Regions from separate parts of the Paenibacillus azoreducens genome, predicted to be linked through region 1. Evidence: predicted binding sites of a transcription regulator. Region 1 holds the regulator's gene; each other region holds the start of a gene.
The links. Region 1 encodes NrdR, which represses ribonucleotide reductase genes. Its sites were predicted from a motif close to AACACNATATATNGTGTT; they were not measured.
Positions count from the first base shown of each region.

Region 2: a site for NrdR is predicted at 1,655-1,672, ahead of L6442_RS23525 (adenosylcobalamin-dependent ribonucleoside-diphosphate reductase). Genes of this name have one in related genera too.
Region 3: a site for NrdR is predicted at 1,586-1,603, ahead of L6442_RS22910 (anaerobic ribonucleoside triphosphate reductase). Genes of this name have one in related genera too.

Region 1 is NZ_AP025343.1:5,603,697-5,606,979, forward strand. Features, by position in the region: gene L6442_RS24830 (carbohydrate ABC transporter permease) at 1-220, opposite strand, end outside; gene L6442_RS24835 (carbohydrate ABC transporter permease) at 217-1,200, opposite strand; gene nrdR (transcriptional regulator NrdR) at 1,523-1,999, opposite strand; gene L6442_RS24845 (alpha/beta-type small acid-soluble spore protein) at 2,181-2,399, shown strand; gene L6442_RS24850 (lytic transglycosylase domain-containing protein) at 2,468-3,040, opposite strand; gene coaE (dephospho-CoA kinase) at 3,037-3,283, opposite strand, start outside.
Region 2 is NZ_AP025343.1:5,302,117-5,305,399, reverse strand. Features, by position in the region: gene L6442_RS23530 (DEAD/DEAH box helicase) at 1-1,394, opposite strand, end outside; gene L6442_RS23525 (adenosylcobalamin-dependent ribonucleoside-diphosphate reductase) at 1,788-3,283, shown strand, end outside.
Region 3 is NZ_AP025343.1:5,150,246-5,153,528, reverse strand. Features, by position in the region: gene L6442_RS22920 (hypothetical protein) at 212-382, opposite strand; gene L6442_RS22915 (GNAT family N-acetyltransferase) at 504-1,508, shown strand; gene L6442_RS22910 (anaerobic ribonucleoside triphosphate reductase) at 1,652-3,283, shown strand, end outside.

The DNA of each region.
Region 1 (3,283 bases):
AGCTGTTTAAAATAAACCGAATAATTGGAAACCCGGCAATGGCCTCCTTGAAGTTGTCGAGATACAGATGGGTCGGAAACAGCGGAGGCGGAAAGTTGGATACCTCATTTTCGGTCATAAACGATGAAAGCACCGTAAAAATAAGCGGATACAGCACGGCCAGCGCTAAAATGGCAAGCAGCGAATACAACAAAAGCGGCGTGGTTCGTTTTGCAATCATTGATAGTGCACCTTCTTTTCCAGAACTTTAAACTGCAGCACGGTCAGCAGCAAAATAATAACAAATAAAATGAGTGCCTGGGCGCTGCCGATTCCGAAGCGGAAATTAACGAAGGCGTCTTGGTAGATGGAATAGACAATGACATTGGTGGAGTTGATCGGACCGCCTCTGGTCAAAATATGAATTTGGCCGAAAGCCTGGAAAGCCCCGATCACCGACACGATCAACGCGAAAAAAATCGTCGGGGAAAGAAGAGGGAGCACGATGCGCATAAACGTACGGACAGGCCCGGAGCCATCGATTTTAGCGCTTTCATAAAGTTCTTCCGGAATGCCTTGCAAACCGCTGGATAACACAATGTACAAAAAGCCCATGTTCATCCAAATCGTCATGAGCGAGATGGACATAAGCGCCCATGCCGGATCGGTCAGCCACGGAATCGGCCCGATATGAACCAGGCTCAGAAAATAATTCAGCATGCCGGCGGTCGGATGAAAGAGCAGAAACCAAATGATCGAACCCGTCCCCACTGAAATAACGATAGGCAGCGAAAAGATAAACTGAAATATCTTCATCCCCCGCAGCTTGTTATGGGTAATGGCAGCTAAAAACAAAGACCAGATCAACGAGGTCGGCACCGTGTACAAAATAAACATCAAGGTTACGCTCAAATTGGAATACAGCTGATGCGACTTGAACAAGGCCGCAAAATTCTCAAACCAGACGAATTCGGCTACCTGTCCGCGTGGATCGGTAATCGTCATGCTCAAATAAACGGACTTCAGCATCGGGTAAAATAAAAACATAATAAATAAAATCATCGAAGGCGCCAAAAAAACGTAAGCAAGCGCATGTTCTTTCAAAATATTCCGTTTATACATCCTGCTTTTAGTCTTTTTTACATTTAAAACGCTTTCAATACTAGGCAAACCAATCCCCCTTCCTATAACTGCCGATGCAATTTTATTATAACAGCCCATATATGTTATTATCTTACATTTGATTTTTCGCGATTGTCAATCCATTTTCGCAAATTAATTTCGATCAGGCTCAACAAAATTAAATTTTATTTCAGAACTTCCCTACGAATGGCTGCAGTATGTGAAATACTCCATTACACTTCCGTCCTTCCGATTCATTTTGATGCAAAAAAAGACGCAAGCAGCTTGTTTTCCCATCAAGCACTTTGCGTCTTTTGGCGGCTTGTCACCGCGCTTTTATAATTAATCATAAACCGCTTCGGTAGAGCAGCTCCGGGCAGCATATCCTGATCTCTGCTTATACCTAGCGCACCCTGCATAATCAATCAACAGAGTCAGGCATCGTATTTTTCGAAAGGAGACCTTTAAGTTCCTTCATAAACATATTGATATCTTTGAACTGCCGGTACACGGATGCGAAGCGCACATAGGCCACCTCATCCACAGGATACAACTGTTCCATCACCAATTCGCCGATCTGACGGCTTTCAACCTCGGCGACTGCCGTGTTGCGGAGTGATTTTTCGACTTCGGAGACAATCGCCTCCAGCTGCTCCACGGATACAGGGCGCTTCTCGCAGGCACGGATCAGGCCGCGCAGGATTTTATCCCGGCTGAATTCCTCACGGCTTCCATCTTTTTTAATGACGATCAGCGGCGTCTCCTCCACCATTTCAAACGTCGTAAAACGCCGGCTGCATCTTTCGCATTCACGTCTGCGGCGGATCGATTTGTTGTCATTGGCCGGACGGGAATCCAGCACCTTGGTGCCTGCGTAATCACAGTACGGGCATTTCATGCAAACTCACTTCCTTTATCTTTACATTTGGTGTATTGGGGTTCGTTCCCCCGGCATTTAACGGCACAGCAGCGTCCGAAAAAGAACCTTATATTTCCAAGCGGGAAATATATAAAAAAAGTTATGAAGATTCAATCTTTGAGACATAATACTTTTACAAACAGCAAGGAGGTGAACATCGATGGCTCAAAACAACAGCTCTAACAACCTTGTAGTACCTAAAGCTACTGCAGCCCTGAACCAAATGAAATACGAAGTGGCTCAGGAATTGGGTATCTCCATCCCACAAGACGGATACCAAGGCAACATGACTTCCTATGAGAACGGTTCGCTCGGGGGACTCATCACAAAACGTCTGGTAACCCTGGCTGAACAACAACTTGCTGGTCAATTCCAATAATACATGCGTACTCCCGGAAGTATTGAGGCGGCCCGTAAGCTGCTTCAATACTTCTTTTGTGATGATTCTCAAAAATCGCTGTAAATCCGCGTATATTGATTATAATAATAAATCACCCGTTGTACATAGTGCCTTGTTTCACCGAAAGGAACGTCCTTAAGGGAATCCAGCGTTCCATCCCATACTCCCTTTTTAAGCCATCCATCCACGTTTCCTGGCCCGGCATTATAAGCCGCAATAACGGCAATTCGATTGCCTTTGAACTGGGTGTTCAATTTTTTTAGATACCATGTCCCGATGGCAATGCTGGCCTCAGGTTTATGTTTGATATGGTCCATCGTCACTTCCGGAAGTTTAGCCTGTTCCATCGCCCATTGAGCCGTGTCCGGCATGAGCTGCATCAGGCCAAGCGCTCCTTTTTTCGATTCTTTGCCGAGCTTATAATTGGATTCCACCCGAATGATGGAAGCAACCAAAAACGGGTCCACGTCATAACGCTCCGCTTGTGCACGGATATGTTCCTTGTAGTATATAGGGTAAAACCAGGACATCCAGTTGGTGCTGAAAAACAATACGGCTACAAAGCCGATAAACAGCAGGAGAAGCACACGTTTTTTTCGCAAAAATCGTAAAGCCTTCATACGCAACCTGACCGAAGCCAAAACTCATCAATTTGATGTTTCGTCTCTTCTGCGCTCCCACTGTTATCAATGACGATATCCGCCTTCAGCTTCTTCTCTTCGATGTCCATCTGTGAACGGATCCGCGCCATCGCTTCGTCCCCGTTCAATCCGCTCCGCTGCATCAATCGTTGTTGCTGAACGGACTGCGGAGCATATACGACCATCACACGCTCAAACATGGACTCAAGCCCTGATTCATAA
Region 2 (3,283 bases), 300 kb from region 1:
CATGGCAGGTCGAAATTGATCATATGGTGGCAAAATTGCAGATTAATGCCTTCGCCGCCGGCTTCGGTGGCGATCATGACTTGGGCGCGCCCTTTGAATAAATCCATCATCCAGTCCTTTTTGCCGCGGTTCATGCCTCCCCGGTAGGGTACGCAAATGAGGCCGTGCTTCTGAAAATATTGCAGCAAATATTCCTGGGTGGCGCGGTATTCGGTGAACACGATCACCTTATCGTCCATCTGCCGGATCAGTTCGATCGTTTTTTCGGCTTTGGTATTGGCTTGGATTGCTTTAATCGCATTTACCAGTTCCCAGACCTTGGCTGTAAGCGGCGACTCGTCCGGAATTTTTTTGGAGAGATTCACAAGCGTCAGAAATACGGCGTCACGGCTGCTGCATACTTCCCGCTGCAAGGTAACAAGCGACAGCATGCTGCTTAGATTGCCGCCGGAGGCCTGGTATTGTTCCTTCACGAAGTTCGTCACGCCGTCATACAGCGCCTGCTCCTCAGGCGACAGCTGCAGACTGACATTGCTTACATGGCGTTTTGTAAAATGAACCGGGCCTTCGCCGCGGCGATTGCGGATCATTACTTTGGCCAGTTCGTCTTTAAGCTGTTCCTGATTTTTCGGCTGTCTTTTTCCGACTACGAAATTGGTGGCAAAGTCTCCTTGGCGGCCTAGCTGTCCGGGTTTGAGCAAGGTGATCAGATTAAACAGCTCGGTCATGTCATTTTGCACCGGAGTTGCCGTCAAGAGCAGGCAGTATTTCTTCCGCAGCTTTTGGATGAATTGATAGTTTGTCGTTTTTTTGTTTTTCAGTTTATGGGCTTCATCGATGATCAGCATGTCATATTCCTGTTCCAGCAGAAAATCCTTGTGCGGGTCGCGTTTCGCCGTATCGATCGAAGCGACGACAATATCGGAATGCCAGGTGTAGGCTTTTTTTTGGGCAACGGCGGGAATGCCGAATTTGCTGTTTAGCTCGCGCACCCACTGCAGCACTAGAGAAGCCGGCACGAGAATCAATACTTTGGATACGAGGCCGCGAATGATATATTCTTTTAAAATCAGGCCTGCCTCGATGGTTTTGCCAAGTCCGACCTCATCGGCCAAAATCGCTCTGCCGGACATTTCAAACAGCACCCTGCGCGCCGTGTCCACCTGATGGGGGAGCGGGGAAAGGCCGTACAAATGCTTGAGGCACTGAAGTTCGTCGAAACTGGTAACCAGACGGGCTTCTTCGCCTTGAATGGCCAGCTGCGCCAGCTTCCAGTCTCCCCAGGGTCCGCCTTTGTCCAACCGGCTGCTCAGCTCCTCAAGCCAGCTGCGGTCGATATGCAGAGGAACCGGAAGATCAAGCGCCTGCCCGCTGGGGGTTGGGGAATTGTTCATATCCGTACCTCCTTCTCTTCGTCGTATACCTACGTATGTGTAGTATGCACGTAAACGAAAGAGTTCATAACAGGGCGGGAAAGAACAGGGGTTAAATTAGGCGATGGATGTTTTCATGATCAGATTCATAGACAAAAAATCAAAAAAGTGAGATAAAAGCAGAAAAGGAGAGTTTGTCCGGCGAAGAGGACTGTTCAGCCTTGAAATTCTCAGATGTACTCTGTAGAGTCACAACATATGGTATTGTATAATTAGCAATGTGCACAATATATGGTGCGTATGGGCTTTGTTTCAGGAAGTGGCGCCTTATATATGACTAACGGATCATCAGATGAGAAAACGATAAATTAGGGTGGATTTAAGCAAATTTCATGGGAGGTTTAATGTTTGAGCATGAACGAACGAAAGCAGAAACTTGAGGGATTAAGCGAAAAAATCTTTTTGGACCGGTATGCGTGGAAAGATGCGGATTCCAGTCATGCCAAGGTTGGGGATGTCGTATTGGTGCTGACCAAAGACGATCCGAAATTTCCGACCAAAGAAGTTGGCGAGATCGTAAACCGGGACGGCAATAAAGTGACGGTTAAAACCCGCCGCGGCGAACTTGTGGAATCGGATGTGGAACGGTTAACGCTGAACATTGAAAAAACACCGGAGGAGATGTGGGACCGCCTGGCCGGAGCGATGGCCTCCGTAGAAGAAACGCCGGAGCTGCAGGAGGAATGGCGGGAGAAATTCCGCTCGGTACTGGATGATTGGAAGCTGGTTCCGGGCGGCCGGATTGCGGCGGGGGCAGGCGCCAGCGATGAGCTGACGCTGTTTAACTGCTATGTCATTCCATCGCCGAAAGACAGCCGTGGAGGCATCATGGCTACCCTGTCCGAAATGACGGAAATTATGGCTCGCGGCGGCGGTGTCGGGATCAATCTGTCTTCTTTGCGTCCGCGCAGAGCGATCGTCAAGGGAGTTAACGGTTCTTCCAGCGGAGCCGTTTCCTGGGGAGGATTGTTCAGCTATACGACCGGCCTGATTGAGCAGGGCGGAAGCCGCCGGGGCGCGCTTATGCTGATGATTAATGACTGGCACCCGGATGTGCTGGATTTCATCACCGTCAAGCAAACGATGGGACAAGTTACGAACGCGAACCTTTCCGTTTGCGTAAGCAATGATTTTATGAAGGCGGTCAAGGAGGATCTGGATTGGGAGCTTGTTTTCCCGGACACGAACGAGCCGAATTACGATGAAATCTGGGACGGCGATCTCGATAAATGGAAAAAGGAAGGCCGCGCCGTAATCCACTACCGCACGGTCAAAGCGCGTGAAATCTGGCATACCATTATCGAATCGGCATGGAAATCCGCAGAACCAGGCGTTGTATTTATGGAATATTACAACCAAATGTCCAACAGCTGGTATTTCAACCCGATCATCTGCACCAATCCGTGCGGCGAGCAGGGGCTGCCTGCATGGGGCGTGTGCAATCTGTCGGCGATCAACCTTTCGAAGTTTTATGACGAAGACAAGCAGGACGTAGCATGGGACGATTTGGCGTTGACTACGCATTATTCTGTACGATTCCTGGATAATGTCATTGCCAAGACGCCGTATCATTTTGAAGAAAACGAAAAAAACCAGAAGAACGAACGCCGCGTCGGTCTCGGCACGATGGGGCTTGCAGAGCTGATGATCAAACTGAAAGTCCGCTACGGCAGCCCGGAATCACTGGAATTCCTGGACAAACTGTACGGATTTATCGCCCGCGAAGCTTATTTGGCATCCACTGAAATCGCCAAGGAAAAAGGTTCCTTCCAGGCCCTTGACGCCGAGCTTTATTTGCAAAGCGGCTTTATGAAAAATATGACCGAGGTATATCCGGAGGTAGGAGCGGC
Region 3 (3,283 bases), 450 kb from region 1:
AAAATCCTCCTTTAAAACAGTTTGTTTTATTAGATGAAACCTAGTTCCATAATATATCGATCAGGGTAATATTTCCAGGATTTTACCCAAAAATCCGAAAGATTTTGGGGAATTAGGTACCTCCAGTCACTTTTAAGTGGCATAGAAACCGCACCATGAAATGTAATATAAATCGCACCGTTAAAGTGGCATAGAAACCGCACCATGAAATTTAATAGATTCGCACCGCTAAGTGGCATATAAATGGCACCATGAAATGAAATAGATTTCGCACCGCTAAGTGCGTATAAACGGCACCATCAAATGTAATATAAATCGCACCGATAAGTGGCATATAAACCGCACCATCGAATGCCATAGGAATCGCAACATCAAGTGGCATGAAATCGTATCGCCTGAGCGTAAAATTGTGAGGGGAGCCTTTTTAACCTTCAGTCACTTAAAGTGTCATAGAAACCGCACCGTAAGTGGCATATTCTAAACAACCCTAAAAGGGGTGCGATATGGACTATAAAATAAGTCAGGATAATTTGCTTCCTCTTGATCCCGCTGACTCGCTGGATTTAAGCCGTGCTGAATTCGCAGTGTGGGAGCGGTACTGCTCTGTTTATTACAGTCAGGCTGCAGACGGCTTTCACCGGCTGACCGGACTCTCCGTGCTTCTGCCCGAGGGGTATGCGCCTTTTTGGCTTAAGCAAGGTGATCGGCTTCTGGGAGGGGTTGCGCTCTCGGATAGCGGAATTCGTAATCTGTTTACGGTCCCTCCATTTGAGACGAGTCCCGGGCTGATTAAACGGATTACCCAAGCCATGCGGCAAATGGGGGAACGGGAGCTGCCTCTTCAAGCCTTGGATGTGCCGGAAGGTCAAGAGGATGCGTACATCAGAGCGGGTTTTTGGCCGGAGCCATACCGCTACCGCTGGATGCTGCGTCCTACTTCCGCTTATACCGGTTTGGCAGAACAAAATATCATTTGCCGCCCGGTCGAGGCGGCTCTGGATTCCGATGAACCGAGGCTGAAGCTGGAACGGGAGATTGGTTTATTTTTGTTTAAACATGTTTATGGAGAGCCCGAAAAGAAATTTGGCATCCCTGCGGGCATATTCTCTGGAATTGAACATCATGAAGGAGACAATCCGGGGGCGGCTGCGGGTTCATTCTCTGCCGTTCTGTCTAATCTTCGCAAGTATGCCGGATATAGTCCGAAAAGCGCTCTCACAGCTTCCTGCCTGCTTTATGATGCCGCTACACATGCGTTGATCGGTGTCTGTTTAATCGAAACGGCGGAAGACCGCATTCCTTCCATTTACGTGCTTGCCGTACATTCGTCTTATAGGGGCCAGGGACTGGGTGCCAAGATGCTAAGGTATGTTTTGACCCTTCTAGAGAAGACGGGAGAATCTTATTTGCGGGTCAAAGTCATGCACGGGCATCCGCTCGAATCTTTATGCTACAGCTGCGGATTTCTGCCGGGGCCTTTTTTTAACCCTGTGATGACGCTTTCATGAGGATGAGGTTCGAGAGCATCAGCATCAGTCTTTCTTTTTCGCTGTGACAATAGATATAGTGTAGTGAATTTGTTTTTACTACCATATGTAGTGTTGAGTGGCTTGACACCACCTCACTGAACGTCGTGAAGGAGGAAGATTTGATGAATGTTAGCAAGCAGGATGAAATCAGTCAGCTCTGGAGTTCCTTCCATGAAATGATACATGCAGGCAATCAAGAACTGCTTCAGGAAAACGCCAATGTGGACGGAAAATCTCCTATGGGACTCATGAGCAAATTTGGGAGCGAAAGCGCCAGATTGTATACCTATGAGAACCTGTTATCACCGGAAGTCAAGGAAGCTATAGACCAAAATATTTTATACCCGCATGACCTTGATTTCTATGCCGCAGGCACGACGACATGCTGCCAGATTCCGCTGGGCAAACTTTTGCGGGGAGGGTTTAACACCGGTCACGGCCATATGCGCGAACCGCAGGACATTAAAAGCGCCATGGCGCTTGCGTCGATTATTTTGCAGGCCAACCAGAACCAGCAGCATGGAGGACAAGCTTTTCCGATGTTTGATTACGATCTGGCGCCTTATGTACGGAAGACATATGAGAAGAAACTGCAGCTGCTGGAGGAGCTGCCCTTGCCCGAAAATTTCGACCGGGAGCAGGAAGCGTGGAAAATGACCGAACGCGACGTGTTTCAGGCATGCGAGGCTTTTGTACATAATGCAAATTCTATGCACTCAAGAGGCGGAGGACAGGTTCCGTTCATATCCATTAATTATGGCACGGACACATCGGCATACGGAAGAATGCTGACGAGGCAGCTGCTGCTCGCTACGCAGCGCGGTTTGGGGAATGGGGAGACGCCTATTTTTCCAATCCAGATCTTCAAGGTGAAATCAGGGGTGAATTTTCAGCCGGAAGATCCAAACTATGATTTGTACAAGCTGGCCCTGGAGACGACGGCCCGCCGGATGTTCCCGAACTTTTCCTTTTTGGATGCCTCGTTCAACAAAGCTTATGACCGCGGCACGCCGGAAAGCGAAGTTTGCTATATGGGCTGCCGCACACGCGTGATGGGCAATGTCAATGGGGAAGAAAACGCGATTGGCCGGGGCAATCTCTCTTTTACATCGATCAATCTTGTCAAACTGGCGCTTTTATCCGCAACCCCGGCCGAGTTTGACCGGCGGCTGATGGAAGCAGTGGATATGGCGGTCAAACAGCTTCATGAGCGTTTTCGCTATCAGGCGGGCCGAAAGGCGGGCAATTATCGTTTCCTATATTCCCAAGGCGTATGGCGGGGAGGGGAGTTTCTGAGACCCCATGATCAACTGGGAGAGTTGCTGAAGCAAGGCACCCTTAGCATCGGTTTTATCGGGCTGGCCGAATCATTGACTGCTCTTTACGGGGAACATCATGGGCAAAATCCCGAGCTGCAGCGACGGGGACTGGAAATCATTCGCTCGATGCGTGAACGCATGGACCGCGAAACTGAGGAGAGCGGCCTGAATTTCACATTGATCGCTACGCCTGCCGAGGGTTTGTCAGGCAAGTTCGTGAAAAAGGACCGGGAGCAATTCGGAAACATTCCGGGGGTTACGGACCGCGATTATTACACGAATTCATTTCATATCCCCGTTTATTATCCGATTACGGCCGCACAAAAAATCAAATTGGAAGCTCCTTATCATGAGCTTTGCAATGCCGGGCATATCACTTATGTGGAAGTGGATGGGTCCGTGATTCACAATACGGCGGCCTTGGACCGGATCGTG